One region of the Kineococcus mangrovi genome, then DNA from elsewhere that is predicted to be linked to it. Evidence: riboswitches for the same ligand, from Rfam matches in the RefSeq annotation. Region 1 holds a riboswitch; the other holds the start of a gene.
What was found. Region 1 has a riboswitch for glycine ahead of gcvT (glycine cleavage system aminomethyltransferase GcvT). Riboswitches for the same ligand answer to the same signal wherever they lie in the genome.
Positions count from the first base shown of each region.

Region 1 (15,070 bases):
TCGCTCTCGCCCGAGGAGATCCTCATGAGCGAGTCGCAGGAACGCATGATGGCCGTCGTCACGCCGGGCAACGTCGAGGCGTTCCTCGCGGTCACCGCGAAGTGGGACGTCGAGGCCGCCGTGCTCGGTGAGGTCACCGACGGCGAGCACCTCGTCGTGCAGTGGCACGGCGAGACGGTCGTCGACGTCCCGCCGCGCACGGTCGCCCACGACGGCCCGGTGTACCAGCGCCCGTACGCGCGTCCGGAGTCCCAGGACGCGCTGCAGGCCGACACCCCGGACCGCCTGGCGCGGCCGGGGACGGACGAGGAGCTGCGGGCGACCCTGCTGCGGATGGCCGGCTCGCCGAACCTGTCCTCGCGCGCCTGGGTCACCGACCAGTACGACCGGTACGTCATGGGCGGGACGGCGCTGGCGACCCCCGACGACGCGGGTGTCGTGCGCGTGGACGAGGAGACGAACCTCGGGGTCGCGCTGTCCCTGGACGGCAACGGCCGGTTCGCCCGGCTCGACCCGCGCACGGGGGCCGCGCTGTCGCTGGCCGAGGCGTACCGCAACGTCGCCGCGGCGGGGGCGAAACCCCTCGCCGTGACCGACTGCCTGAACTTCGGCTCGCCCGAGGACCCCGGCGTCATGTGGCAGTTCGCCGAGGCCGTGCAGGGCCTGGCCCTGGCCTGCGAGGAGCTCGGCGTCCCCGTCACCGGCGGGAACGTCTCGCTCTACAACCAGACCGGCGACGACGGGCTGGACTCCGCCGTGCTGCCGACACCGGTCATCGGCGTCCTCGGTGTCCTGGACGACGTCCGCCGTCGCACCCCGTCCGGGTGGCGGGAGGCCGGGCAGGGCGTCTTCCTGCTCGGGACCACGCGCGAGGAGCTCGGCGGCTCGGAGTGGGCGTGGGCCGAGCACGGCCACCTCGGGGGTCTGCCCCCGGCGCTGGACCTGCAGCACGAGAAACTGCTCGCCGACGTGCTCGTGCAGTGCTCGCGCGACGGCCTCGTCGACGCGGCGCACGACCTGTCGGACGGCGGTCTCGCGCAGGCCCTCGTGGAGTCGGTGCTGCGCCACGGCGTGGGCGTGCGGGTCGGGCTGGACGAACTCCTCGACCGCGACGGGATCGACGCGTTCACGGCGCTGTTCTCCGAGTCGGCGGGCCGGGCGATCGTGTCCGTGCCGCGCGAGGAGGAGGTGCGGTTCACCGACATGTGCACCGCCCGGGGCCTGGCGCACCTGCGCATCGGCGTCACCGACACCGGGGACGACGGGCAGGCCGCGCTCGACGTCCAGGGCCGGTTCTCCGTGCCCGTCGCCGAGCTGCGCGAGGCGCACACCGCCACGCTGCCGCGCCACTTCGGCTGAACCCCGGCCGGCCACGACCCGCGCGGGAGGGGAACCCCTCCCGCGCGGGTCAGCCCCGCGGGGCGAGCGTGGCCCGCAACGCGGACAGGGTGTCCTGCAGCAGGTCCGCCATCGGGCGGTCCTCGTCCTCGGTGAGCCACCGGTCGAAGGCGACCTGGAACACCGTGACCGTGGACCGCCCGAGCAGGGTGGCGGCCGGGTCGGGGAGACCTCGTTCGCGCAGCGCCCGTGCGAGGGCCTGGGCGATCGTCACCATCTTGAGCTGCTCGCGCTCGGCGAGGGCGGGGTTCGCCAGGACGACGGCGGTCCGCCGCCGGGACCACGTGCGGCGTTCCTCGGGGAAGAACTCCGTCACCGCGGCGAGCGCGGCGGCGGCCAGGTCCACCGGGTCGGTCGCCGTCGACCGTTCGACGGCGCCGGTGAAGAGCGTCACGAGCACCTCGCTCCCGGTGAAGAGGGACTCGCGCTTGTCGGTGAAGTGGCGGAAGAACGTGCGGTCGGTGACGCCGGCGCGGGCGGCGATCTGGGAGACGGTCGTCTCGTCGTAGCCCTGCTCGACGAAGAGGTCGAGGGCGGCGGTCTGCAGCCGCTCGCGTGCTCCCGGTGCCCACCTCGTCACGGGACCATCCTAGGTGATGACAGATCCTGACATCGACGCTACTGTGATGTCACGTCCTGACATCACTGTTGGAGGTTCCCCCGTGCGCGTCTTCACCACCGGTGCATCCGGCTGGATCGGCTCCCACACCGTCGACGAGCTCCTCGCCCACGGCCACCGGGTCCTCGGCCTCGCCCGCTCCGACGACTCCGCCGCGGCGCTCGCCGCCAAGGGTGCCGAGGTCCTGCGCGGTGACCTCGACGACCTCGACGCGCTGCGGCGCGGCGCGGAGTCGACCGACGGCACCGTCCACCTCGCCAACAAGCACGACTTCGCCCACCCCGAGGTCAGCAACGCCGCCGAACGCGCTGCGGTGCAGACGATCGGGGAGGTCCTCGCCGGCTCGGACCGGCCGTTGCTGATCGCCTCCGGGGTCGCCGGGTTCGGGGTCCGGCGCCCGGTCGTCGAGACCGACGTCAACCCGGCGGTCGGACCGGTCTCGGTCCGCGGTGGGTCCGAACGCCTCGCCCTCGACTTCGCCGAGCGCGGGGTCCGCGCCCTCGCCGCCCGCTTCGCGCCCACCGTCCACGGCACGGGGGACCACGGGTTCGTGGCCGCCCTCGTCGCCGCGGCCCGGGCCCGCGGCGCCTCGGGCCACGTCGGGGACGGCGGCCACCGGTGGGCCGCGGTCCACGTCACCGACGCCGCCCGGGCCGTCCGCCTCGCGGTCGAGGGGGCCCCGGCGGGCAGCGTGCTGCACGTCGCCGCCGAGGAGGGCGTCCCCACCCGGGACATCGCCACCGCCGTCGGCCGCGGGCTCGGGCTGCCCGTCGACGCGGTCGACCCGGCCCGCGCCGTGGAGGAACTGGGCTGGATCGGGTCCTTCTTCGGCCTGGACCTGTCCGCGACGAGCGAGCGGACGCGCGCCCTGCTCGACTGGCGGCCCAGCGGACCGACGCTCGCCGCGGACCTGGCCGGCGGCAGCTACTTCGGCTGAGCCGGGGCGGTCCCGGCGGCCCCGGCACGGCAGGCTGTGCTCGTGCCGACCGTCGAGATCGCCGTCACCGACCCCGCCGGGGCGCGCGCCGCCCGCGCGGCGGGGGCCCACCGCCTCGAACTGTCCGTCGGGCTCGAGGTGGGCGGGCTGACCCCCTCGCCGGGCCTCGTGGAACGGGTCGTCGCGGCCGCCGGCCCCCTCGGCGTCCACGTCCTGCTGCGGCCCCGGCCCGGTGGCTTCGTCCACGACGAGGACGACCTCGCCGCGGTCCTGGCGGACGCGCGGTCCGTCCTGGCCCTCGGGGCGGCGGGTCTCGTCGTCGGGCCGCTGCTGCCGGACGGGCGGTTCGACCTCGCTGCGCTGCAGGCGGTGCGCGAGGTCGCGGGGAGCGCGGACCTCACCGCGCACCGCGGTTTCGACGTGCACCCGGACGTCGAGGGCAACGTCGAGGCGCTGGTGGCGGCCGGCGTCGACCGCGTCCTGACCTCCGGGGGCGCCGCCTGCGCGCACGACGGGACCGACCGGCTCGCCCGGACGGTCACCGCGGCCGCGGGGCGCCTGACCGTCACGGCGGGCGGGGGAGTGCGCCCGGCGCGCGTCCGGGACCTCGTGGCGCGCACGGGCGTCACCGACGTGCACCTGTCGGCCCGGCGCCTCGCGGTCCCCGACGCCGGGTTCGGCGCCCGGTACGAGGTGGACCCCGACGTCGTCCGGGCCGCCGTGCTCGCCTGACCGGCCCGAGTCCCCGAGTCCCCGAGTCCCCGAGCCCCCGAGCCCCCGGGTCGGGCGTCCGGGCACGTCCTCACGCGGGGCGCGCGTCCTCGTCCAGGACCTCCACGGCCCGCTCGTCGGGGTCCCGGCGGCCGCACCACAGGACGGTCGCGGCCGCCACCGCCGCCGCGAACAGGGCCAGCCCGCCGTCGACGACCCCCTGCAGCAGCAGGAGGGTGCCCCCACCGGGGTCGGCGTCCGGTCCCGGCGGGCCCGCGACCTGCGCGCACGTGGTCAGCACGGCCGTCCCGAGGGCCCAGGCGCCGCACCCGAGGGCGAACCACGTCACGACGGCGCGGCTCTCGGGCGGAGCCAGCCGGGCCGGCCGGCCGCGGACGGCCGCGAGCGCCAGGGCCAGGAACGCCACCGCGGTCAGCACGACCGGCCACCCGGAGGCCGGCACCGCCTGCCAGTGGTCGAAGCTCTGCACCGCCTGCCACCGGTCCTGCCACCGCAGGACCGTCGTGGCCGGGACCCCCGTCGTGCTGTAGACCCCCTCGTCGTCCTGGAACACGACCGCGGTGACGGTCGCGGCGACCAGCAGCGGCGCGGCCGCCGCCACCGCGACGACGCGGAACCACCACGGGGACGGGGGGCCCGTCACGGCGCCGGCCGCCGGTACCACGCGCGGTCCTCCTCCCGCAGCCGCGGGACCGCCGGGGGTGGCGGCGCGTCCTGCGGGACGGGGGGCGGGTCCGAGACCGGCTCCGGCGCGGGGTCGGGTGGCGGCGCGACGGGGGGCTCCTGCGCGGCGGGCGGTGGCGACCACGGTTCCTGCTCCTCCTGCGGGGTCCTCGGGAGGAGCAGGAGCACCCCGGCCACCACGCAGGCGGCGGCCAGGAAGACGACCACGCCGGCAGGCCCCACCAGCAGCACGAAGGGGGGTGGCCCGCCGAACCCCTGCTCGTCCGCGGTGGTGCCCTGGCGCAGGACGAGCGGGACGACCCCGCCCCCGACCGCGTACAGGGCCGACGAGGTCGCGGCCGCCGCGGCGAGGAGGCGGGTGCCCGGGGACAGCGCGGGACGCCCCCGGCCGCTCAGGTGCAGTCCGGCCAGCAGCAGCACCACGGCCGCCGGGCCCAGGAGCACGTGGTCCGGGGGGACGAGGTAGTCGAGGGCCTGCCAGCGCTGCGCCAGGGTGGCGCTCGTCGTGGCCGAGACCTCGTTGCCGTCGCCGTCGTACTCGTAGCCGGTGAAGTACTGCGCGTCGACGCCGCCGGTGAGGACGTGCACGGCCACGGCGACGCCCAGCAGGGGGAGGGCGAGCGCGGCGACGGCCAGGACCCGGGACGCCACCCGCAACCGCAGCGGGACCCGCCCGCCGTGGTCGGGGCCCACCTCCTCGACCGGTTCCCGCACGTCCCCCGCTCCCACCGCCACGACCCGAACCTAGGGGGTGGTGCGGAACGGCGTGAGCACTTCCACGACGAGCGCGTGGTCCTCGGCCCGCGGCGGGCCGGAGACCGCGACCGACCCGACGACCCCGACGACCCCGACGGGCAGGGCGTCGTCGCCCACGCGACCGTCCTGCCGGAGGGGGGCGGTGGACCTCAGCGGTCGACGAGCGTGACCTCGAACGCGTACCGGCTGGCGCGGTAGACGTGCCGGCCGTGCTCCACGACGCGACCGGAGTCGTCGTGCGTGGTCCGCTGCATCGTCAGCAGGGGGGCGCCGCGGGGTTCGTCGAGCAGCGTGCACTCCTCACCGCTGCCGCGGCGGGCCCCGATGCGCTGGCGCGCCACCCGCATCCCCACCCCGCGGCTGCGCAGCAGCTGGTACATGCCGCGTTCGCCCAGGGCCTCACCGGACAGGTCCGTGTAGGGGGCCGGCAGCCAGTTCTCCAGCAGGGCCAGCGGTTCGCCGCCGGACAGCCGCAGCCGGCGCAGGTGCAGGACCGGGGTGCCCGGGCCGGTGGCCAGCGCGGCGGCCACCTCGTCGGGGGCGCCGCAGATCTCGTGCAGCAGGACCTGCGTCGAGGGCGACTGCCCCGAGCGCGCGAGGTCGTCGTGCAGGCTCGTCAGCTCGACCGGCCGCGTCACCTGGCCGTGCACGACCTGCGTCCCGACACCGCGCTTGCGCACGAGCAGGCCCTTGTCGACGAGCTGCTGGATCGCGCGGCGCATGGTCGGGCGGGACAACCCCAGCTGGTCGGCGAGGTGGATCTCGTTCTCGAGCCGGGACCCCGGCGGCAGCTTGCCGTGCTCGATGGCCTGCTCGATCTGCCGCGCCACCTGGAAGTACAGCGGGACGGGGCTCGACCGGTCGAGGTCGACGAACAGGTCGTTCACATCGCGCTCCTGGGGTCGATGGGGCGTGCCGACCACGTCGACGCACCGCCGCACCGGCATCGTAGCCGGGTGGAGGTCTGCACGTCAGGAGGTACGTTTGTCCTGACAAATCTTGACAGGGTGACGCTCGGCGGAGCAGGCTGCGACCAGCCACCGCGCCGCCGCGGCCCGGGTCGGCGCAGCAGACCACCGGACTGGGGGAGGACCTCGCGTGAGCAGCACGGCCGCGCTGGACGTGGTGACCATGGGCAGGGTCGGGGTCGACCTGTACCCGCTGCAGGACGGGGTGGGTCTGGAGGACGTCGAGACCTTCGGCAAGTACCTGGGCGGCAGCGCGACGAACGTCGCCGTGGCCGCCGCCCGGCACGGCCGGTCCGCCGCCGTCGTCACCCGCACCGGCCACGACGCCTTCGGCACGTTCGTCCACCGGGCGCTGACGGCGTTCGGGGTCTCGGACCGGTTCGTCTCCGGGGTCGAGGGCCTGAACACCCCGCTGGCCTTCTGCGAGATGTACCCGCCGGACCACTTCCCGCTGCTGTTCTACCGCCAGCCGACGGCGCCGGACCTGCAGATCCGCGCCGAGGAGCTCGACCTGGACGCCATCGGCTCCGCCGGGGTGTTCTGGGCGACGGTCACCGGCCTGTCGGAAGAACCCAGCCGCGGCGCCCACTTCGCGGCCTGGCGGGCGCGGCGGCGCCGACGGTTCACCGTCCTGGACCTCGACTACCGGCCCATGTTCTGGGAGTCCCCGGCGGCCGCCGCCGAACAGGTCCGCCAGGCCCTGCAGCACGTCACGGTCGCCGTCGGCAACCGCGAGGAGTGCGAGGTCGCCGTCGGCGAGAGCGAACCGCGCCGCGCCGCCGAGGCGCTGCTCGAGGCCGGTGTGGAGGTCGCGATCGTCAAGCAGGGACCCCGGGGCGTCCTCGGCATGACCCGCGGCGCGGGCGGCCTGGAGGTCGTCGAGGTCCCGCCGACGCCGGTGGCGGTCGTCAACGGCCTCGGCGCCGGCGACGGTTTCGGGGGTGCCCTCGTGCACGGGCTGCTGTCGGGCTGGGAACTCGAACGGGTCCTGCGGTTCGCCAACGCCGCCGGTGCCATCGTGGCCACCCGCCGCGAGTGCTCCACCGCCATGCCGACGACCGCCGAGGTGGAGGCCCTGCTGGAGGAGGTCGCGTCCCGTGCCTGACCAGCGGTTCGCCCGCGACCTCGCCGAGGTCGCCGAGATCCGCGCCCGGAACCCCGGTCGCGTCCGGGAACTGTCCCGCGCCCGCCGCCGCCGCCCGCTGCTCGGCTCCGACGGCCGGCTCATGGTCATCGCCGCCGACCACCCCGCCCGCGGCGCCAACGCCGTGGGGTCGAACCCGATGGCGATGGCCGACCGCACCGAACTGCTCGAACGCCTGCGGGTGGCGCTCGCCGTCCCCGGTGTCGACGGGTTGCTCGGGTCCGCCGACGTCATCGAGGACCTCACCCTCCTGGGGGCCCTGGAGGGCAAGGTCGTCTTCGGCTCCATGAACCGCGGCGGGCTGCAGGGCGCCAGCTTCGAGCTCGACGACCGGTTCACGGGGTACGATGCGGCCGCGATCGCGGACATGAACCTCGACGGCGGGAAGTTCCTCACCCGCATCGCCCTCGACGACCCCGGCACGCTGCCGACGCTGACGGCCTCGGCCGACGCGATCAGCGAGCTCGCCGCCCGCGGGCTCGTGGCGATGATCGAGCCGTTCTGGTCCCGCCGCGAGGGCGGCAAGGTCGTGCACGACCTGTCGGCCGAGGGCGTCGTGAAGTCCGTGAACGTCGCGCAGGCGCTGGGTCGCACGACGGCGTACACGTGGCTGAAGATCCCGGTCGTCGACGACATGGAACGCGTCATGGAGTCCACGACGTTCCCGACGCTGCTGCTCGGCGGGGACCCGACGACGTCCCCGGAGGAGACGTTCGCGACGTGGCGCAAGGCGCTGGCGCTGCCGTCGGTGCGTGGGCTCACCGTCGGGCGGACGCTGCTGTACCCGCCCGACGGCGACGTGGAGTCGGCCGTGAAGACCGCCGTCTCCCTGGTGCGGTGAGGAGTCACGTGAGCGACCAGAACCTCCACCTCCCCGCGGGGTCGTCGACGGGCGACGGTTTCGACCTCGTCGTCACCCCCGAGTCCGCGGGCTGGGGGTACTCCGGCCTGCGCGTCCTGACCCTGGCGCCCGGCGCCTCGCGCACCGTCGCGACGGGGGAGGACGAGCTGCTCGTCCTGCCGCTGTCGGGCGCCTGCACCGTGCGCGCCGAGGGGCAGGAGTTCCAGCTCGCGGGGCGCGGGAGCGTCTTCGACGGTGTGACGGACTTCGCCTACGTCGGCCGCGACAGCGAGCTGACGATCCACAGCGCCGCCGGCGGCGTGTTCTCGTTCCCGGGGGCCCGGGCGCGTCGCCGCCTGCCCGCCCGGTACGGCCCGGCGGCCGGTGTCCCCGTGGAACTGCGCGGCGCCGGGCAGGCCAGCCGGCAGGTCAACAACTTCGCGACCCCCGCGGCGTTCGAGACCGACAAGCTCATCGCCTGCGAGGTCCTGACCCCGGGCGGGAACTGGTCCTCCTACCCGCCGCACCGGCACGACCGCAGCAGCGAGGTCGAGAGCGAGCTGGAGGAGATCTACTACTACCGGTTCCGCGCCCTGGCCCCGGACGGTGTCCCCACCGTGCCCGGCGGGGTGGGGATCCAGCAGGTCTACGGCGACGAGCAGGACCCGGACCGGCCGATCGACGTGCTGGAGGAGGTGCGCTCCGGCGACGTGGTGCTCATCCCGCACGGCTGGCACGGTCCGTCGATCGCCTCGCCCGCCTACGACATGTACTACCTCAACGTCATGGCCGGCCCCGAGGACGAGCGGGCCTGGAAGATCTGCGACGACCCCGCCCACGGCTGGGTGCGCTCGACCTGGGACGGGCAGCGCGTCGACCCGCGGCTACCGTTCTACTCCGCCCCGAAGTGACCGCACCGGGCACCGCCCGAGAACTGGGAGAAACCCGATGAGCGCAGTCCCTGCGAACCCCGCCGTGCCGACGGTCCGGTTGACGGTCTCCCAGGCCGTCGTCCGCTTCCTCCAGGCCCAGTTCTCCGAGCGCGACGGCGAGCGCCGGCCGTTCTTCGGCGGGGTGTTCGGCATCTTCGGGCACGGCAACGTGGCCGGGGTCGGGCAGGCCCTGCTGGAAGCGCAGGAGGGCGCCCTCGGCGACGACTGGACGGCGCCGTCCCAGGTCCCCTACATGACCGGCCGCAACGAGCAGGCGATGGTCCACGCGGCCGTCGGGTACGCCCGTCAGCAGGACCGGTTGCAGACGCTCGCCGTGACGGCGTCGGTCGGCCCGGGGTCGACGAACATGCTGACGGGCGCCGCGCTGGCGACGGTCAACCGCATCCCGGTGCTGCTGCTGCCCAGCGACGTGTTCGCCACGCGCGTCGCCTCCCCGGTGCTGCAGGAGCTGGAGCAGCCCCACGGCTACGACGTGTCGGTCAACGACGCGTTCCGCCCGTTGTCGAAGTTCTTCGACCGCGTCTGGCGGCCCGAGCAGCTGGCGTCGGCGCTGCTGGGCGCGATGCGCGTGCTGACCGACCCCGCCGAGACGGGCGCGGCGACGATCTGCCTGCCGGAGGACCTGCAGGCCGAGGCGTGGGAGTTCCCCGTCGAGCTGTTCCGCGAGCGGACCTGGCGCATCGCCCGGCCCGTGCCCGAGCAGGTGGCGATCGACGAGGCCGTCGCCCTCGTCCGCTCGGCGAAGGCGCCGCTGCTCGTCGCCGGCGGCGGGGTCGTGTACTCCCGGGCCACCGAGGCGCTGAAGGAGTTCGTGGAGACGACCGGCATCCCCGTCGGGGTGTCCCAGGCCGGCAAGGGCGCGATCCGCTACGACCACCCGCTCTGCCTCGGCGCGATCGGTTCCACCGGCACGACGGGGGCCAACGAGATCGCCGCCGAGGCCGACGTCGTCATCGGTGTCGGGACGCGGTACTCCGACTTCACGACGGCCTCGCGCACGGCGTTCCAGAACCCCGACGTGAGGTTCGTCAACGTCAACGTCGCGGCCCTGGACGCCGTCAAGCACGCCGGTGTCCCGGTGCAGGCCGACGCGAAGGTCGCGCTGGAGGCGTTCACCGCCGCCCTCGCGGACTTCTCCACGCCGGACGCCTACCGCGAGCGGGCGGCACGCCTGAACCGCGAGTGGGACGGGGTCGTCGACTCCTTCTTCCGTTCCGGGATCGGCGAGCGCACGGGTCTGCTGGCGCAGGCCGAGGTCGTCGGCGCGGTCGACGAGGTGGCCGAGGACCGCGACGTCGTGGTGTGCGCCGCGGGTTCGCTGCCCGGGGACCTGCACTGCATGTGGCGCAGCCGCGACCCGAAGCAGTACCACGTGGAGTACGGCTACTCCTGCATGGGCTACGAGATCCCGGGGGCGATCGGGGTGAAGCTCGCGGCCCCCGACCGGGACGTGTTCGTCACCGTCGGGGACGGGTCGTACCTCATGATGCCGACCGAACTCGTCACCGCGGTGCAGGAGGGCGTCAAGCTCATCGTCGTCATCCTGCAGAACCACGGGTTCGCCTCGATCGGCGCCCTGTCGGAGCAGCACGGGTCCCAGCGGTACGGCACGAAGTACCGGCGGCGGACCCCCGAGGGTCGGCTGGAGGGCGACGAGCTGCCCGTCGACCTCGCCGCGAACGCCGCGAGCCTGGGGGTGCGCGCGGTACGCGCGGGCACGCGCGAGGAACTCGTCGAAGCGCTGCGGGAGGCCAAGGCGTCGAGCGAGTCGACCGTCGTGCACGTCGAGACCGACCTGTACTCCGAGGCGCCCGACGGCGGCGGCTGGTGGGACGTCCCGGTCTCGGAGGTCTCGCACCTGGACTCCACCCGCACGGCCCGCACCTGGTACGAGGGGCACAAGGCGCGCCAGCGCCCCCTCGTCTGACCCGACCACCCCACCGCACCCGCACGAGGACGTGAGGTCCCCCATGGCCCGACCCATCACCATCGGCACCGCCCCCGACTCCTGGGGCGTCTGGTTCGCAGACGACGAACGGCAGACCCCCGCGTCCCGGTTCCTCGACGAGGTCGTCGAGGCCGGGTACGAGTGGATCGAGCTCGGCCCGTACGGGTACCTGCCGACCGACCCGGCGGAACTGTCCGACGAGCTCGAGGAGCGGCGCCTGAAGGTCTCCGCCGGCACGATCTTCGCCGCGCTGCACCGCCCCGACCACTACGACGAGGCGTGGGCCCAGGTCGAGCAGGTCGCGAAGCTCACGCAGGCCCTCGGCGGCACGCACCTCGTCGTCATCCCCGGCCAGTGGCGCAGCGACACCACCGGCGAGCAGATCGAACCCCGCGAGCTCGACGCGCAGGGGTGGGCGCGGCTGGCCGCCGGGATGGACCGCCTCGGCCGGGACGTCCGCGACGGGTACGGGCTGCAGGTCGCGGTCCACTCCCACGCCGACACCCACATCGACACCCACGCCGAGGTCGACCGGTTCCTGCAGATCACCGACCCCGACGTCGTCAAGCTGTGCCTCGACACCGGCCACGTCGCCTACTCCGGCGGGGACAGCCTCAAGATCATCGCCGACCACCCGGACCGCATCGCCTACGTCCACCTCAAGCAGGTCGACCCGGCGGTCGTCGCGAGGGTGAAGGCGCAGGACCTGCCCTTCGGCGAGGCCGTCGCCCTCGGCGTCATGGTGGAACCGCCGCGGGGCGTGCCCGCCATGCCCCCCGTCCTCACCGCGCTGGAGGGTCTGGGGCGCGACCTGTTCGCGATCGTCGAGCAGGACATGTACCCGCTGGCCTCGTTCGACACGCCCCTGCCCGTCGCGACCCGCACCCTGACCTACCTGAACTCCTGCCGGTGAACACCCGGGGCACCGGGTCCCGGGGTGTGCCACGCTGTGCGGGACAACTGAACACTCGGCCGCTCCGCCCCGGCGGGAGAGCCCCGCCGTCCGCGGTGGGCACCGAAGGAGCAACCACCCCGGAACCTCTCAGGTCCACGTACCGCCACGGGCAGGCCGCTCTGGAAAGCAGGACCGCGCAGGTCCTCACCCACGGGGAAAACCGTCACCACGCAGCGGGTGACGGTGAAGCTCTCAGGTTCCGCGACAGAGGGGGTCCAGCCCGGTCGCGACGCGCGGCCGTGACGAGAGGAACCCCGTGAGCACGAGCACCACCTCCGAGACCACGCCCGCCGCGAGCCCGCTGGCGGCCGCGCACGCCGAGCTGGGCGCGTCCTTCACCGACTTCGCCGGCTGGTCGATGCCGCTGCGCTACGCCTCCGACCTCGCCGAGCACAAGGCCGTGCGCTCCAGCGCCGGGCTCTTCGACCTCTCGCACATGGGCGAGATCCGCGTCACCGGCCCCGAGGCCGCCCGCGCGCTGGACGCCGCCCTCGTGGGCCGCCCCTCGACGATGGCGGTCGGCCGGGCCGCCTACGGGATGGTCGTCGACCACGACGGCGGCATCGTCGACGACCTCGTGACGTACCGCCTCGGCGAGGAGGAGTTCCTCGTCGTGGCCAACGCCGCCAACGTCGAGCCCGTCGTCGTCGCCCTGGCCGACCGGGTCCGCCCCTTCGAGGCCCACGTCGCGGACGAGACGGCCCGCTGGGGCCTGGTCGCGGTGCAGGGACCGGCGTCGGTGGCGATCGTCGCCCCGCTCCTGGACCCCTCGGCGGGCGTCGACCTGGCGACGCTGCGCTACTACCGCTCGGTCGGCGCCGTGCTGGCCGGCGTCGAGGTCCTGCTGGCGCGCACCGGCTACACCGGGGAGGACGGCTTCGAGGTGTTCGTCCCCGTCGAGCGCACCCGCCGGGTGTGGGACGCCCTGCTCGCCGCGACCCGTGAGCACGGGGGGGTCCCGGCCGGGCTGGCCTGCCGCGACACCCTGCGCCTGGAGGCCGGGATGCCCCTCTACGGGCACGAGCTCAGCCGGGACGTCACCCCCTTCGCGGCCGGGCTGGGTCGCGTCGTCGTCCTCGACAAGGAGCCCGGCGCGGTGGGCCTGGCGGCGTTGCAGCGGTCGGCGCAGGAGCCGCTCGCGCGGGTCCTGGTGGGGCTGCGCGGCGAGGGCCGCCGGGCGCCCCGGGCGGGGTACGCCGTCGTCGCGGCCGGCCGGGGGGTCGGGGAGGTGACCAGCGGCGCCCTCTCGCCCACCCTCGGGCACCCCGTCGCCATGGCGTACGTCGACGCCGAGCTGGCCGAGCCCGGCACGCGCCTGGGTGTGGACGTGCGGGGGACCGAGCTGCCGGTCGAGGTGGTCGCCCTGCCGTTCTACCGCCGGGAGCGGTGAGCCGCGAGCGCCCGCGTCACGGCGGGGGCCGGCGCCCCCGGGCGCTGAGCCGCACCTGCGCCACGAACGCGTCGACGGCGCGGCGCACCGGCCGCTCCGGGGTGGCGCGCCGCGTCGCGAGCGCGAGCGACCACTGCGGGGGTGGTTCGGTCAGCACCAGCTCCCGCACCCCCGGCGGCACGGGCACCGTCCCGGGGACGAACGCGATCCCCAGCCCCGCCGCCACGTAGCTGCCGAACGTCGAGACGTCCGGCACCTCCACCGCGACCGTCCGCCGTGCCCCGACGCGGTCGAAGGCCGCGTCGACGAGCAGCCGGTTGCCGAACCCCGGCGGGCCGTCCACCCAGCGCTCCCCGGCCAGGTCCGCGAGCGCCACCGGCCGGTCCGCCGGCGCCGGGTGGGCGGGCGGCACGAGCAGCCGGAACGGGGCCCGCACGAGGGGTCGCAGCTCGACGCTGGCCGGTGGCCGGAACGGCCAGGACAGGAACGCGACGTCCAGCTCGCCGTCGACGAGCCCGCGCAGCAACCCCCGCGACCCGTCCGCCACCACGCGCATCGACACCGACACCCGCGGGTGGGCCGTGGTGAACGTGCTCAGCAGCGAGGGCAGGTCGACGGGGTGCATCGTCGTGACGACGCCGACCGTCAGCGGGCCGGCGGGTCCCGCCTCGGCCTCCCGGACCACCGTCCGCGCCTCCGCCGCCCCCGCCAGCAGCCGACGCGCCTCCGGCAGCAGCGCCCGCCCGGCGTCGGTCAGCACGGCCCGCCGCGACGTGCGGGTGAACAGGGTGACCCCGAGGTCGTCCTCCAGCGCGCGCAGGACGGTGCTGACGGTCGACTGCGCCGACCCCGACCGCCGCCCCGCCGCGCTGATGGTCCCCGCCTCGGCGACGGCGAGGAACGTCTCCAGCTGCGTCAGGTCCACGACCCCTCCCACCGGTCTTCCCGATGGATGGTCCCACCGGCCACCGATGGGACGGAAGGACCACCTCCCCCCGGGGTTGCAGCTCCCGTGACCACCACCGCGAGCACGACCGCACCCCGGCACGTCCCGTCCCCGCGCCGGCACGGCGCGGGCTTCCTCCTCGTCGCCGCCGCCTTCACGACGGCCATGGCCTTCGCCACCGTCCCCACCCCGCTGTGGGCGCTGTACCGCGAGCGCGACGGGCTGCCGACCGTCGTGGTCACCGTCGCCTTCGCCGTCTACGCGGCCGGTGTCGCGGTCAGCCTGTTCGCCGTCGGGCACCTGTCCGACCACCTCGGCCGGCGCCGCGTCCTCGTGCCGGCGCTCGCGCTCGAAGCGGTCGCGGCCCTGCTCCTGGCCCTGACCCCGGACGTCGTCGTGCTCGTCGTGGCCCGCGTCCTGACTGGTCTCGCGGTCGGCGCGCTCACCCCGACCGCGACGGCCTGGCTCGCCGAGCTGCACGGCCGGAGCGCCTCGACGCGTCCGGGGACGGCCGCGGTCGTCGCCACGGCCGCCAACCTCGGCGGCCTCGGGCTCGGCTCCCTGCTCGCGGGGTTCCTCGTCGGGCACCTCGGCGACCCGCTGCGCGTCCCGCACCTGCTCTTCCTCGGTCTGCTCGTCGTCCTGACCGTCGCCGTGCGGACCGTTCCGGAGACCGTGCCCGCCGACGTCCGCGCCGAGCACCGGCCCTACCGCGCCCAGCGCGTCGCCGTCCCGCCGCAGGCCCGCGGTCGCTACCTCGCCGCCGCCCTCGCCGCCTTCGGGCTGTTCGCCGTCCTGG
Region 1 is NZ_JBGGTQ010000002.1:392,831-407,900, reverse strand. Features, by position in the region: gene purL (phosphoribosylformylglycinamidine synthase subunit PurL) at 1-1,359, shown strand, start outside; gene AB2L28_RS05030 (TetR/AcrR family transcriptional regulator) at 1,409-1,978, opposite strand; gene AB2L28_RS05025 (NAD-dependent epimerase/dehydratase family protein) at 2,061-2,954, shown strand; gene AB2L28_RS05020 (copper homeostasis protein CutC) at 2,997-3,686, shown strand; gene AB2L28_RS05015 (hypothetical protein) at 3,757-4,350, opposite strand; gene AB2L28_RS05010 (hypothetical protein) at 4,326-5,105, opposite strand; gene AB2L28_RS05005 (hypothetical protein) at 5,115-5,243, opposite strand; gene AB2L28_RS05000 (GntR family transcriptional regulator) at 5,276-6,013, opposite strand; gene iolC (5-dehydro-2-deoxygluconokinase) at 6,225-7,199, shown strand; gene AB2L28_RS04990 (Cgl0159 family (beta/alpha)8-fold protein) at 7,192-8,079, shown strand; gene iolB (5-deoxy-glucuronate isomerase) at 8,088-8,990, shown strand; gene iolD (3D-(3,5/4)-trihydroxycyclohexane-1,2-dione acylhydrolase (decyclizing)) at 9,028-10,959, shown strand; gene AB2L28_RS04975 (TIM barrel protein) at 11,003-11,893, shown strand; glycine riboswitch at 11,957-12,048, shown strand; glycine riboswitch at 12,050-12,149, shown strand; gene gcvT (glycine cleavage system aminomethyltransferase GcvT) at 12,192-13,325, shown strand; gene AB2L28_RS04965 (LysR family transcriptional regulator) at 13,342-14,250, opposite strand; gene AB2L28_RS04960 (MFS transporter) at 14,338-15,070, shown strand, end outside.

Region 2 (15,070 bases), on a different contig from region 1:
GGGTGCCCGGACCGGGCGCGTGCACGCCGAGGGGGTTGCCCCGCCCGCAGCCCGGGTAGTCGTCCTGCGTGGACGCGCCCGGACCTCACACCCTGCTGACCGTCTACCTCGGCGACCACCTCGCCGGGGCGAGCGCCGGACGGGCGCGCCTGGCGCGGGCGGCGCGAGCGCACGCGGGGACGGGGACGGGCCGGGTCCTGGCGGACCTGCACACCGAGGTCGTCGCGGACCGGCGCGAGCTGCTGCGGTGGGTGCGGGTCCTGGGCGTCCGGCGGCGGCGGCACCTGGAGCTGGCGGCCCGCGCCGTGGAGGCGCTGGTCGCGCTCAAGCCCAACGGCCGGTTCGTGCGGCGGTCCCCGTTGCGCGCGGTGGTCGAGCTGGAGGGGCTGCTGCTGGGGGTGGAGGGCAAGGCCGCCGGCTGGCGCAGCCTGCGGGAGCTGGCCGACGCCGGCGGCCCGGCGGCGTCCCGGCTCGACCCGGTGGCGCTGGACGTGCTGATCGAGCGCGCGCAACGGCAGACGGCCACGCTGGAGCGCCTGCGCCGTGCCGCCGTCCGCGACGTCTTCGGTGGCTGAGACGGCCGACCGCGGGCCGCAGGGGACGGAGGCGCAGCGGCGGGCTACTCGTCCTTGCCGAGCCGAGTGGCGCCCTCGGCGTCGCGGGTGGCGCCGGCGGCCTCCTCGCGGGCCCGCTTGAGGGCTTCGGCCGGGTCCTCCAGCACGACGTCGGGCAGACCGGTGTCGTGCGGTGCGTCCTCGCGGTCGGCGCGGCGGCGCGGCGCGTCCCCGTCACCCCCGGCACCCCCGGCACCCCCGTCGGCACCGCCGTGGGCGGAGAACATCGAGCCGAACCCCTTGAGGGCGTCGTTGAGCTCGCTGGGGACGATCCAGACCTTGTTCGCGTCACCGCGGGCGATCTGCGGCAGCGTCTGCAGGTACTGGTAGGCCAGCAGCTTGGGGTCGGGGTCGCCGCGGTGGATGGCGTCGAACACCTGGGTGATGGCCTTCGCCTCGCCCTGGGACTTCAGGATCGCGGCCTGCGCCTGACCCTCGGCCCGCAGGATCTGGGACTGCTTCTCGCCCTCGGCGGTGAGGATCTGCGACTGCTTCAGGCCCTCGGCGTTCAAGATCGCGGCGCGCCGGTCGCGTTCGGCGCGCATCTGCTTCTCCATCGAGTCCTGCACGCTCGCCGGCGGGTCGATCGCCTTGAGCTCCACGCGGTTGACGCGGATCCCCCAGCGGCCGGTGGCGTCGTCGAGGACCCCGCGCAGCTGGCCGTTGATCTGGTCGCGGCTGGTCAGCGTCTGCTCGAGGTCGAGCGAGCCGATGACGTTGCGCAGGGTCGTCACCGTGAGCTGCTCGATGCCCTGGATGTAGTTCGCGATCTCGTACGTCGCCGACTTCGGGTCGGTCGGCTGGTAGTAGATGACCGTGTCGATGCTCACGACGAGGTTGTCGGACGTGATGACCGGCTGCGGCGGGAACGAGACGACCTGCTCGCGCAGGTCGACGTTCGCGCGCACCTTGTCGATGAACGGCACGAGGAAGTGCAGACCGGCGTCCAGGGTGCGTGAGTAGCGCCCGAGCCGTTCGACGATCACGGCCGTGGCCTGCGGGACGATGCGGATCGTCCGGATGACGATCGTCACCACGAACAGGACGACGAGCACCAGGACGATGAGGGTCACGACGTTGTCCATCAGGGTTCCTCCGGGACGGCCGTCGGCGGTGGGGCTGCGGGCAGGGGTCCGACGACGGCGGTGGCGCCGTCGATCGCGGTGACCACGACGTCGACCCCCGCCGCGAAGGCCGGACCCGCCGAACGCGCCGACCACGTCTCACCGGCGAGCTTGACCTGCCCGCCGCGGACGGTGACGTCGGCGAGGACGATCGCGGGCCGCCCGACGAGCGCGGCGGAGTTCGTCGTGCCGACCGGTGGCATCCGCAGCCGGCGCAGCAGGACGGGCCGGATGGTCCCGATGAGCAGCCCGGCGACGGCGGCCGACACGAGCACCTGCCCGACGAAACCCAGGCCGAGCGCGTCGGCGGCGGCGCCTGCGAGGGCACCGCCGGCGAGCATGGCGAAGACCAGGTCGATCGCGGTGATCTCGAGGATCCCCAGGACGAGCGCCGCCGCGATCCACAGCAACCAGCTGCGGTCGAGCACGGCGTCGAGGAACTCCACGGTGATCACCCCCTGGCGGTGATCCTACCCACGCGCCCCTCCGTACTCCGACAGCGGCGGGCAGGAGCACACGAGGTTGCGGTCCCCGGCCGCCCCGTCGATGCGGCGCACCGGCGGCCAGTACTTCGTGCGCGGGTCCATCCCGGCGGGGTAGACGGCCTCGGCCCGCGTGTAGGGGTGGTCCCACTCCCCCACCAGGGAGGCCGCCGTGTGCGGGGCGTGCCGCAGCGGGGAGTCCTCCACGGCCCAGCGGCCGTCGGCGACGTCCTGCACCTCGGCGGCGATGGCGAGCATCGCGTCGCAGAACCGGTCCAGCTCGGCCAGGTCCTCGCTCTCGGTGGGTTCGACCATGAGCGTGCCCGCGACGGGGAAGGACATGGTCGGGGCGTGGAACCCGTGGTCGATGAGCCGCTTCGCGACGTCGTCGACCGTGACGCCGGTGGCCTTCGTCAGGGGGCGCAGGTCGAGGATGCACTCGTGGGCGACGAGCCCGCCCGGGCCCCGGTACAGGACCGGGAACGCCCCGGACAGCCGGGTCGCGACGTAGTTCGCGGACAGCACCGCCTGGACGGTCGCGGCGCGCAGGCCGTCCGGGCCCATGAGCCGCAGGTACGCCCACGGGATCGGCAGGATCCCCGCGGACCCGAACGGGGCGGCCGAGACCATCCCGACGCCACCCGCGTCCGGGGCGGTCGAGGGCAGGAACGGCGCGAGGTGGGAGCGGACCGCGACCGGGCCGACGCCCGGGCCGCCGCCGCCGTGGGGGATGCAGAACGTCTTGTGCAGGTTCAGGTGCGAGACGTCGGCGCCGAACTTCCCGGGACGGGCCAGGCCGACGAGGGCGTTGAGGTTCGCGCCGTCGACGTAGACCTGACCGCCGGCGTCGTGGACGAGGGCGCAGACCTCGCGGATCGACTCCTCGTAGACCCCGTGGGTCGAGGGGTAGGTGACCATGAGCGCGGCGAGGTCGTCGGCGTGCTGGGAGACCTTGGCGCGCAGGTCGTCGAGGTCGACGTCGCCGGCCTCGTCGCACGCCACGACGACGACCTTCAACCCGGCCATGACCGCGCTGGCGGCGTTCGTGCCGTGCGCCGAGCTCGGGATGAGGCAGATCGTGCGCTCGCGGCGCCCCTGCGCCACGTGGTAGGCGCGGATCGCCAGGAGCCCGGCGAACTCGCCCTGCGAACCGGCGTTGGGCTGCAGCGAGACCGCGTCGTAACCGGTCACCTCGGCGAGCCAGCGCTCGAGGTCGGCGACGAGTTCGGCGGTGCCCGCGAGCTGGTCGGCGGGCGCGTACGGGTGCAGGTCGGCGAACTCGGGCCAGGAGATCGGCTCCAGCTCGGTCGTCGCGTTGAGCTTCATCGTGCACGAGCCCAGCGGGATCGCGCCGCGGTCGAGGGCGTAGTCGGCGTCGGACAGCCGGCTGAGGTAGCGCAGCATGGCCGTCTCGGACCGGTGCTGGGAGAACACCGGGTGGGTGAGGAACCCCGACGTGCGGCGCAGGGGTGCGGGCAGGGCGGGTTCGGCGGCCACCTCGGCCACGGCGAGCCCGAAACCGCGCAGGGCCGCGGCGACGTGCGCCTCCGAGGTCGTCTCGTCGACGGTGATCCCGACGTGGTCGGCGTCGACGCGGCGCAGGTTCACGCCCGCCTCCAGGGCGGCGGCGACCACCTCGTCCGCCCGGCCGGGCACGCGCGCCAGGACGGTGTCGAAGAACTCCGCGTGCACGACCTCGACGCCACCGTCGCGCAGCTGCTGCGCGAGGGCCGCGGCGCGGCGGGCCACCTGCAGACCGATGGCGCGCAGGCCGTCCGGGCCGTGCCAGACGGCGTAGCACCCGGCCATGACGGCCAGCAGCACCTGGGCGGTGCAGATGTTCGACGTCGCCTTGTCGCGGCGGATGTGCTGCTCGCGCGTCTGCAGCGCCAGGCGGTAGGCCGCGTTCCCGTCGGCGTCGACGGAGACGCCGACGAGGCGCCCGGGCAGGGACCGTTCCAGGCCCTTGCGGACGGCCATGTACGCCGCGTGCGGCCCCCCCGCCCCCATGGGGACGCCGAAGCGCTGGCTGGACCCGACGGCCACGTCGACGCCGAACTCGGCCGGCGGGACGAGGACGGTGAGGGCGAGCAGGTCGGCCGCGGCGACGGTGACGGCACCGCGGGCCTTCGCGTCGGCGACGACGGCCGCCAGGTCGCGGACCCGGCCCGAGGTGCCCGGGTACTGCACGAGGAGCCCGAACACGTCACCGACCCCGGCGAGCGGGTCGGGCGCGTCGAGGTCGACGAGCGCCAGCTCGATGCCCAGCGGCACGGCGCGGGTGCGCAGCACCGCGAGCGTCTGCGGCAGGACGTCGGCGTCGACGGCGAACACGGCCCCCTCCGGCGCCTTGGAGGTGCGCCGGGCCAGCGTCACGGCCTCGGCCGCGGCGGTGCCCTCGTCGAGCAGGGAGGCGTTGGCGATGTCCAGGCCGGTGAGGTCGGTGACCGCGGTCTGGAAGTTCAGCAGGGCCTCGAGGCGGCCCTGGGAGATCTCGGGCTGGTACGGCGTGTACGCCGTGTACCAGGCGGGGTCCTCCAGGACGTTGCGGCGCACGACGGCGGGTGTGCGGGTGCCGTGGTAGCCGAGCCCGATGAGGGAGGGCACGACGCGGTTGCGGCCGGCGAGGGCCCGCAGGGCCGCCGTCACCGACGTCTCGTCGAGCGCCTCGGGCAGGTCGAGGACGCCGTCGCGGATGCCCGCGGGGACCGCCCGGTCGACGAGCTCGTCGAGGGAGGACAACCCCACGACGTCGAGCATGCGGGCCACGGCCGCCGCACCGGGCCCGATGTGGCGGGCGCTGAACGGCAGGGCGGCGGGTTCGGGGGTGAACTCGGGCAGCTCGGTGGACGCGGGCAGGGACGGCGAGGTCATGGACGCTCCGGAGGTCTGGCGGTGCTCGGACGGACCTCCCCGTCTGTCACCCGCCGCGGACGGCGCGTTCCAGAGCGGCCTGCCCCACGAAGTCCTTCCGCCTGAGAGGTTCCGGGGATGTTGCCCCTTCGGCGCCCCGGCCCGGACGGGTCGGGGTCTCTCCCTCGCGGGGTGATCGGCTCACGGGGAGTCTACGCGGTCCTCGACGCGGGGCGCGGAGGCCGCCTCGGCGCTAGGTTGTGCCCGTGATCACCCTCGCCGTCTGCAGTGCCAAGGGCGGTGTCGGGAAGACCTCGGTCGTGCTCGGTCTCGCGTCGGCCGCCCTCAGCCGCGGGACCAGCACCCTCGTGGTCGACCTCGACCCGCAGGCGGACGCGACGTCGGGCCTGGACGTGAGTGCCCACCGGGACCACGACCTCGCCGCGGTCCTGGAGTCCCCCAAGCGCCGCGTCGCCGAGGACGCGGTCGCACCCAGCGGCTGGGTCGACGACCACCCGGGGCTGCTCGACGTCGTCAGCGGGTCCGCCTCCTCCGCGCGCCGGGACACCCCCGACGCCGACGAGGAGGAGCTCAAGGCCCTGCGGCGCGCGCTGCGCAAGCTCGACGACCACGACCTCGCGATCCTGGACACCCCACCCTCGCTCAACGGCCTCACGCGCTCGGCGTGGCGCGCCGCGGACGCCGTCCTCGTGGTCTCCGACGCCAGCCGCTTCTCGGTCGCCGCCGTGGACCGCACGCTGCGCGAGGTGCGGTCGCTGCGCTCCGCGCCCCGGGTCGTCGGCATCGTCGTCAACCGCTTCACCCAGCGCTCGGGGGAGCAGCGCTTCCGCCTGGAGGAACTGCGGGAGCTGTTCGGCGACCTCGTGCTGGACCCGCTGCCGGACCGCGTGTCCGTCCCGCAGTCCCAGGGCGCGGGGGTCGCGCTGCACACGTTGAAGCCTCGGACCGCCAAGGCGCTCGCCGCGCAGTTCGAGACCCTGCTCGACCGGGTGCTCACCCCCTGAGGGGGAACCTGACCCGGGAACCTGACCCGGCCCGGGGACGTCTCGAGGTGCAGGGAGGGTGCGCGGGGCCTATCTTCTGTGATCAGGTCGTGCGCACCATGGTCCCGATCGGTGCCGCCGCCGCTCTCCCCGTGCACGCCGCGGGTCCTAGGAGGTCTCGTGACGTCGTCCAACACCCCCCTGACCGGGTCCGCCCGCGCTGACGTTCCCGCGCGCGTCGTCCGACCGGTCCGCGCCGCGACCCCGGCCGGTCGCCGCACCGTCGCGGCCGACCCCGAGGTGGAGCGCATCACCGCCCTGGTGGGGGAACTGCGGACCCGGTGGAGCCGGTCGGACGCCGACATCGCGACGCGACTGCGCCCGGGGGTCGACGACGCCCAGCTCGACGCGGTCGAGCGCCAGCTGGGCCTGCTCGTCCCGCGAGCCGCCCGGGCGTGGTGGCGAGCCGTCGACGGGGTCGATCCCGTCCGGACGACGTTCCGGACCAGTTCCCCCACCGTCGGCCCCGGCGGCTGGGTGCCGCTGCGCCTGGAGGACGCCGTCGCCCGCGCCACCGGTCAGGGGCCGGGGCTGGCGGCCCCGCCGGCCCTGCTGCCGATGTTCGCCCGCGACGAGGAGTGCATCGCCGTCCGCCTCGGTTCCGGGCGCGCGGTCGTGGAACAGCTCGTCCTCGTCGAGGACGGTGAGAGCTACCAGCACTCCTGGCGCGTCGGGCTCGACGAGCTGCTCAGCACGTGGGCGGGATCGCTGCTGGCCGCTGTGATCTGGTTGCCGGACGCCCACGACTGGGTGACCGACCCCTTCGCGCTGCAGGCGCTGCCGCGGGCCGAGCTGCTGGACTGAGGGCCGGGGGCCGACCGGAGGACGAGGACCCCGCCCTCCGTCACCGCACCCGCCCCGCGGGTGGTGACGGGCGCTGGGGTCAGCCGGCTTCGCGGGCGGAACGCCGGCGCGAGAGTTCGTCGGCCAGGACCACGGACGGGTCGGGTGCGTCGGTGCCGGGCTGGTCGTGCTCGGCGAGGCGTTCGCTGGGCAGCGAGGCCAGTTCACCCTCCACCTCGCGCCACACCCGGCCGACGGCGATGCCGAAGACACCCTGCCCGCCCTGGACGAGATCTATCACCTCGTCCGCCGAGGTGCACTCGTAGACGCTGGCGCCGTCGGACATGAGCGTGATCTGCGCGAGGTCGTCGACCCCGCGCTCGCGCAGGTGGGTCACGGCGACGCGGATCTGGTGCAGCGAGACGCCGGTGTCCAGGAGCCGCTTCACGACCTTGAGGACCAGGATGTCCCGGAAGCCGTACAGGCGCTGGGACCCGGAGCCGGAGGCCCCGCGGACGCTGGGTTCGACGAGCCCGGTGCGGGCCCAGTAGTCGAGCTGGCGGTAGGTGATGCCGGCGGCCTTGCAGGCCGTCTGCCCGCGGTACCCGACCTCGTCGTCGAGATCGGGCAGGTCCTCGGCGAAGAGGAGACCTTGTGCACGCACGGGTCGGGACACCTTCCGCGACGACCCCGCGACTGCGTCGCCACTGCTCACGCCAGCCTCCTCGTCATCGCCACCCGACGAGGATTCGTGCGGGAGCGTTCTGCACACCGACCGTAGAAGAGCACCCCCGGAGCGTCAACGAGGCGCGCGGCGCGGCGTGTCCCGTGACCGTTCTGTGACCGGGACAGGCCACGCGCACCCGTCAGCGCTCCTCCGAGCCGGACTCGAAGTCCTCGGGGGTGATGTGGTCGAGGAACTCGCGGAACTTCTCCACCTCGTCCTCGTCCTCGTCGGGGACGGGCACGCCCCCGGAGTCCAGCACGCCGTCGTCGCCGACGATCGGGCACCCCACGCGCAGCGCCAGCGCGATGGCGTCGGAGGTCCGCGAACCGACCGTGAGCCCACCGTCGAAGGCCAGCTCGGCGTAGTAGACGTTGTCCTTGACCGCGACGATCCGGACCTCCTCGACCCGGCGGCCGACGGCCTCGATGACGTCCTTGAGCAGGTCGTGGGTCAACGGCCGGGGCGGGACGACGCCCTGCTGGGCGAAGGCGATGGCGCTGGCCTCGGGCGCACCGATCCAAATCGGCAGGTACCGGTCGCCGTCGCGTTCCCGCAGCAGGACGATCGGGTTGTTGGAGGGCATCTCGACCCTGACACCGACGACATCGAGCGCTCGCACCCCTTCACCGTACCCCCCGCACGCGTCCGGCACCCCGCCGGAACGCGCTCAGCGGACGGTGCGCCCGAGGGCACCCGCGACGAGGGCCGTGTGCAGCCGCAGGCAGGCCGCGGCGACCTCGCGCGCCACCTGATCGCGCTGGCCGGTCCGCTGCCGCGGCGCCGCGACCTGGTCGGCCAGGGCGACCTCGCGGTCGGCCGCGGTGCGGAACACCCGCAGGTGCCGGGCCTCGATGCCGTGCGCGGCGAGCGCGGCCGCGGCGCGCAGCACCTCGAGGGCCTCGCCGTCGTACCAGGGACCACCCGGGGCCGGGGACAGGACCCCGAACCCCTCCAGCGCGTCGAGCAGCTCGGGCTCGACGCCGGACTCGCGCAGCAGCTCACCGCGCGTGAGCCGCAGACCCGCGGCGCGGCCGTCGAAGCGCTCGACCCCCGTCGTGGCGGGCGGCTCGGTGCCCGGGACCCGCGGGGAGGGGTCGGAGGGGTCGGGGAGCTCCAGGCCGCGGTCCACGGCCTCGAGGTGCTCGCGGATGACCTTCAGCGGCAGGTAGTGGTCCCGCTGGGCCGACAGCACGTACCGCAACCGGTCCACGTCGTCGGAGGAGAACTTCCGGTACCCGGACGGGGTGCGCCCGGGTTCGACGAGGCCCTGCTCCTCGAGGAAGCGGATCTTCGAGATCGTCAGGTCGGAGAAGTCCGGCGACAGGATCGCCATGACCTCCCCGATGGTCATCCGGGGTTGGCTCGGGTCGAGCGACCGCGCTCCCGCAGCGCTCACGGACGCACCTGCGGGCTCGAGTGGTACTCGAGGCGGTACTTGCCGATCTGGACCTCGTCGCCGACGGCGAGCAGCACGTCGTCGATCCGCTCCCGGTTGACGTAGGTGCCGTTGAGGCTGCCGACGTCGCGGACCCGGAAGCCCGGGCCCGTCACCGGGTCCGGGGCCCGGAGGAACTCGGCGTGCCGGCGGGAGACCGTGACGTCGTCGAGGAAGATGTCGCTCGTCTGGTGCCGGCCGGCGGAGGTGCGCTCGGCGTCGAGCAAGAACCGCGAGCCGGCGTTCGGGCCCCGGCGCACGACGAGGAGCGCCGAGCCGGCGGGGAGGGCGTCGATGGCCTCGGTGTCGTCGGCCGTGAGCCCGCGCTCGGCGCTCTCGTGGACCTCCGGGACGGCGAGCCCGGCGAAGGACATCGTGGAGTCCACGGGCCGCTCCTGCCCCGGACGTCCGGGAGGGGCCCCCTCCTCCGAACCCGTCGGCTCGTTGGTCGGCTCAGAGCCCGGCGCGGACATCGACACCACCTCTCGCTGGCAGAGCACGTGACCACCGGGTGCAGGCGGACGGTCACGCTCGGATCTTCGGGAACCACAGTAGCCGGGACCGACCCGCAGGTCAGCCCGCGTGTCGGCCCGTTCCGGCGACCGGGTGGACGGGGTGGTCCCGGGGCCGGAGGGGCCGGTCAGCCGGCGTGGGCGGTGTACGCCTCCGCGTCGAGCAGCCCGCCGACCTCCGACGGGTCGGCGGGGGTGATGGTGAACATCCAGCCCTCGCCGTAGGGGTCGGTGTTGACGAGGTCCGGACGCGTCTCCAGACCCGGGTTGTGGCCCGACACCGTGCCCGAGACCGGTGCGGTGATCTCGCTGACGCTCTTGGTCGACTCCACCTCGCCGACCGCGCCACCGGCGCTCACCTGCTCGCCCTCGGCGGGCAGGGAGACGTAGACGACGTCCCCGAGCTGGTCCTGGGCGTGGTCGGTGATCCCGACGCGGACGGAGCCGTCGGCCTCCACGCGCACCCACTCGTGCTCGCTGGTGTAGCGCAGGTCGGCGGGGACGTTCGACATGGGTCGCGGGACTCCTCACGGGGCGGTGGTGCGTCCGCGGGTCACTGCTGCGGCGACGCCGGGCGAGCGTACTGAGGCGCCGAGACGGCGTGCAAGGCGGTCAGCGACACGCCGTCCTCCCCCGGCCGCTGCTGCACGTCCAGGTCGGCCCCGGCCGAGCGCAGCGTCTCGCGCACCCCGCCGGGGATGTCCAGCGCGGTGGCGAGCGTGGAGGGGTCGCCGATGACCGTCACGACGTACGGGGACCGCTCCGGGCGGCCGTCGACGAGGACGCCCCCGGAGCCGTCGGCGAAGGCCGTCTGGGCGACGACGCGGGTTCCCCCGACCTGGATGCCCTCGGCCCCGGAGTCGCGCAGCTCCTGCACGAGCTGGATGAGGTTCGTGGAGCGCAGCGCCGACCCGGGGTCGGTGATCGTCGCGACGATGCCGGGGCCGTGGGCCGGCAGCGTGCCGGCGAGCAGGCCGTACTCCCGGGCCCGGGCGGCCGCGGCCTGCTCGGCGGCGGCCGCGCGGTCGGAACCCTCGGTCAGCTCCCGCCGGGTGGCCTCCAGCTCCTGGACCTCCGCGGCGAGCCGGTCCCCGCGCTCGGTCGTGTCGTCGAGGATGCGGACGAGGTCGCTCTCGCGCAGGTCCGCCAGGCCCGAGGTGTCCGTCTGGCGGACCTGCACCACGACCCCGAAGCCCAGGGCGGCGCAGAGCACCCCGGCCAGCACCTGAGCGCGGGTGGCCCGCGGGGCGGCGGCCCGCCGCAACCGGCGCCAGGGGCCGGGGACGGGGGTCGCGCTCGTCGGGCGTTCGCTCATCAGGCGTTGAACAGGTGCCGGCGGATGGCGGCGACGTTGGAGAAGATCCGGACGCCGAGCACGACGACGACCCCGGTGGACAGCTGGGACCCGACGCCGAGCTGGTCGCCGAGGTAGACGACGAGCGCCGCGACGACGGCGTTGGACAGGAAGGACACGACGAAGACCTTGTCGTCGAAGATGCCGTCGAGCACGGCGCGCAGACCGCCGAAGACGGCGTCGAGCGCGGCGACGACGGCGATCGGCAGGTAGGGCTGCAGGGCGACGGGGACCTCGGGGTGCAGGAGCACCCCCAGGACGACGCCGACGACGAGTCCGACCGCTGCGATCACGTGGCGCAACCCTACTGGCCCACCGCGCCGGCCCGGGCGGAGCGCAGGTCCAGCCGCGCGGCGGGCAGCTCGAGCGCGTCGGCCGTGCCGACCTCGGTGCGCACGCCGTAGTTGTCGCGCAGCACCTGCAGGTAGCGCCCGGCCACGGAGGCGGCGAACGCCGTCTGCAGCGCGGCCGGGTCCCCGACGGCGGAGACGGTGTACGGCGGGGTCAGGGGGCGGTAGTCGACGAGGATCGCCTCCCCCGCGGCCCGGACGGACGACAGCGCCCCCAGGCGCTGCCCGTTGACGGCCACGGCCTCGGCCCCGGCCGCCCACAGGCCGTTGACGACGAGCTGGACGTCGCGGTCGACGACGCGGCCCGACGTCGCGCCCGCGCCGGCCTCGGGGGTCGGGGCGTCGTCGAGGACGACGCGCAGCCCGGGACCGGTCACCGGGGTCGCGGCGGCGGCGACCTCGAGCGCGGAGGCCGCGGCGTCGGCGGAGGCGGCCGGCGCACCGCCGAGGGAGGCGGCGAGCCGGGCGTTGCCGTCCTGCAGCGCGGCGGCGCGGTCGGCGAGGTCGTCGGCGCGGGCGGTGCCGTCCTCGATGCGCTCCACGAGCTGGGTGCGGCCGCGGTCGGCGGCGGGTCCGGCGGCGCGCGAGCCCGCGACGGCGAGCAGGACCCCGACGGCGAGCAGGGCCAGGACCGTGGCGGTGCGCGTCGCGCGGGTCGGGGGACGGCCGGTCCCGGCGCGCCGGCGGGCCGCGGCCGCGTACCCCGGGTCGAGCGGGCGCTCCATCACCTCGGTGAGCAGGCGGGTGCTGGCCGCGGGGTCGCGGTGCGGGTCGACCGGTCGCGGCGCCGGGCGCAGCAGCGAGCGCACCAGGGGACGCAGGGGGGTCACCGGTGCTCGGCCCGCCACAGCTGCACGACCTGCTGGACGTAGAGGATGCCCGCCCACCAGTACAGGCCGGTCCCCCACAGCGCGAAGGCCCAGCCCAGGGCACCGGCGGGCAGGGACAGCGTGGTGGACACCTGCTCGAGCAGCAGGAGGGGGAAGGCGTAGAGCAGGCAGAACGTGCCGGCCTTGCCGAGGAAGTGGACCGGCAGCGCGCTGTGGCCGAGCCGGGCCAGCACGGGCAGCGTCGCGACCATCGTCAGGTCGCGGGCGACGAGGACGACGACGAGCCACCAGGGGACGAGCCCGCGGTAGGCCAGGCCCAGCAGCGTGGTGAGGATGTAGAGGCGGTCGGCGAAGGGGTCCAGCACCTGCCCCAGGCGCGTGACCTGGTTCCAGCGCCGGGCCAGGTGGCCGTCGAGGTAGTCGCTGGCTCCGCTGACCGCCAGGACGAGCAGCGCCCACCCGTCCTGGCGCTGCACGATGAGCACCGCGAAGACCGGGACCAGGAGGAGCCGCAGGAAGCTCAGCGCGTTCGGGACGGTGAGGACGCGGTTGCTGACGACCTGACCCTGCGCCGTCGCCACGCCGACCCCGCCCCTCGATCACCCGCTGTTCCCTGCCCCCGACGGGGACCTGCAGCCTACGGCCCCCCAGCCGGCGGGTCGGTCCCGGTGGCGGTGCTGCAGCGCTGCCCGCGCTCGGTGCGGGGCCTAGCCGAACTCCGCGAGGGCCTTGAGGACGCGCTCGTCGCTCACCGGGTGGGCCGTCGGGACCCCTTGGGCGAACTTCTGCAGGCGCAGTTCCTCCAGGGTCCAGCGCAGCCGCGCGAGCTCGGGCGGGACCTGCCCGCCGGAGCGTTCCCCGCTGCGCCGGACGGCGGCGCGCCACTGGTCGCGCACGCGGGTGAACTCCGCCATCCGCACGCGGTCGCGCTGGGGGTTGTCCGGCATGGTCGCCAGGCGCCGGTCGATGCCCTGCAGGTACCGCAGCAGGTCCGGCAGCCGGTCCAGGCCCGTCTGCGCCACGAACCCCGCGTGGACGAGCTCCGTGAACTGCTCGCGGACGTCGGCCAGCGACGGCACGAGGGCCAGGCTGCTCGTGCGCGAGATGTTCCGCTCGACCGCGGCCGCCGTCCGCAGCACGCGCAGGGTCCGGTCCACCGTCGTGGCGGTCAGCCCGGTGAAGCGGGGGCGCGCGGTCGCGACGAGCGCCGCGAACGCCTCCCGCGTCCGCACGTCCGTCCCGTGCGCCTCCTCGAGCAGCTGCGCCGCCGCGGCGTGCGCGGCGTCGGCCACGACGGCGTTCGCGTCCCCGTGCGGGGCACGGGCCAGCAGCAGCCTGGCGTCGTTGGCGAGCCCGTCCTGCACGGCGCGCGCGGGCGAGGGCAGGGCTAGCAGCAGCAGCCGCAGGACCCCGTCGCGGTGGGCCGTCCGCGCAGCGGCCTGCGTCGGGAACGTCCGCAGCGCGACGGTCCCCCCCTCGTCGACGAGGGCCGGGAAGGACGTGACGTCGGTGCCGCGCACGACGCTCGTGTGCGTGGCCGGCACCGGGTCGGGCAGGTCGTCCCACGACGTCGCGCCCGTGCGCTGCACGTCGTCGGCGGCCGCCGTCAGCGTCTGGGCGACGGTCTCCTCCAGCTGCGCCCGCAGCCGGGGGAAGTCCGCACCGGCCGCGATGACCGACCCGTCCGCCCCGCGCACGCGGAACGTGGGCCGCAGGTGCGCGGGCACCCTGGTCCAGTCCACGTCCTGCTCGTAGATCTCCGTGCCGTCGCCGAGCGCGGGCAGTTCCCGCTCGAAGGCCGCCCAGAACTCCTCCCGCCGCGGGCTGACCCGTTCCAGGAACCGGGTGGCCTTGTCCGGCGCCGGGGCGAGGTTGCGGCGCAGCTCCTTGGGCAGCGAGCGGATCATCGCCGTCACGAGGTCGTGCCGGAACCCCGGCACCTGCCACAGCAGGTCGCGGTCGTCGAAGCGGTTGACGACCTCGACGGGCACCTCGACGGTCAGCCCGTCGGCCGCCGAGCCGGGGTCGAAGACGTAGTCCAGCACCAGGTCCAGGTCGCCCTGGCGCCAGGTCAGCGGGAACTGCTCCTCGCTCACCGCGTCGTCCTCGGTGACGAGCATCGCCGGGTCGAACGTCAGCAGCTCGGGGTCCTCGCGCCGCGCCTGCTTCCACCAGGCGTCGAAGTGGCGGCCGGAGACGACGTCGGCGGGCACCCGCGCGTCGTAGAACGTGAACAGCACCTCGTCGTCGACGACGATGTCGCGCCGCCGCGCGCGGTGCTCCAGCTCCTCGGCCTCGGCGAGGAGTTCCCGGTTGCGGTGGAAGAAGGCGTGCCGCGTCTCGAAGTCCCCCTCGACGAGGGCGTGCCGCAGGAAGAGGTCCCGCGACAGTTCCGGGTCGATCCCGCCGTAGGCGACGGTGCGGCCCGCGACGACGGGCACGCCGTAGAGGGTCACGCGTTCCGTGGCGACGACGGCCGCGCGCTTGCGGGACCACCGGGGCTCGGAGTACGTGCGCTTGACGACGTGCTCGGCCAGCGGTTCGATCCACCGCGGGTCGATGCCCCCCACGACGCGCGCCCACAACCGCGACGTCTCGACGAGTTCGGCGGCGACGACCCAGTCGGGGTTCTTGCGGCCCAGGGCCGATCCCGGGGAGAGCGCGAACTTCGCCCCCCGGGCACCCGAGTACTCCGTCTGCGTCCGCCGCTGATCGCGGCGCCCGCCCTTGTCCTCACGGACGTCCTTGAGCCCGACGTTGCCGAGCAGCCCCGCCAGCAGCGAGCGGTGCACGGCGTCGGCGTCGTACCCGGGGTCGGGGAACACCTCGCCCTCGGCGAGCTCGGCCGGTGCGGGCCGTTCGACCTCGAACTGCAGGTCCCGCACCACCCGGCGCAGCTGGGAGAACGTGTCCTGCCACTCCCGCAGGCGCAGGAAGTGCAG
Region 2 is NZ_JBGGTQ010000005.1:54,431-69,500, reverse strand. Features, by position in the region: gene AB2L28_RS11645 (hypothetical protein) at 69-575, shown strand; gene AB2L28_RS11640 (SPFH domain-containing protein) at 620-1,699, opposite strand; gene AB2L28_RS11635 (NfeD family protein) at 1,699-2,193, opposite strand; gene gcvP (aminomethyl-transferring glycine dehydrogenase) at 2,209-5,094, opposite strand; glycine riboswitch at 5,174-5,269, opposite strand; gene AB2L28_RS11625 (ParA family protein) at 5,340-6,098, shown strand; gene AB2L28_RS11620 (SMI1/KNR4 family protein) at 6,258-6,941, shown strand; gene AB2L28_RS11615 (MerR family transcriptional regulator) at 7,021-7,635, opposite strand; gene AB2L28_RS11610 (bifunctional nuclease family protein) at 7,787-8,266, opposite strand; gene ftsR (transcriptional regulator FtsR) at 8,315-9,043, opposite strand; gene AB2L28_RS11600 (FHA domain-containing protein) at 9,040-9,555, opposite strand; gene gcvH (glycine cleavage system protein GcvH) at 9,723-10,106, opposite strand; gene AB2L28_RS11590 (DUF881 domain-containing protein) at 10,148-10,909, opposite strand; gene AB2L28_RS11585 (small basic family protein) at 10,909-11,241, opposite strand; gene AB2L28_RS11580 (DUF881 domain-containing protein) at 11,253-12,128, opposite strand; gene clsA (cardiolipin synthase ClsA) at 12,125-12,709, opposite strand; gene hrpA (ATP-dependent RNA helicase HrpA) at 12,836-15,070, opposite strand, start outside.
Region 2: it holds a riboswitch for glycine, as region 1 does, so the genes downstream of both, gcvP (aminomethyl-transferring glycine dehydrogenase) here and gcvT (glycine cleavage system aminomethyltransferase GcvT) in region 1, are expected to answer to the same signal.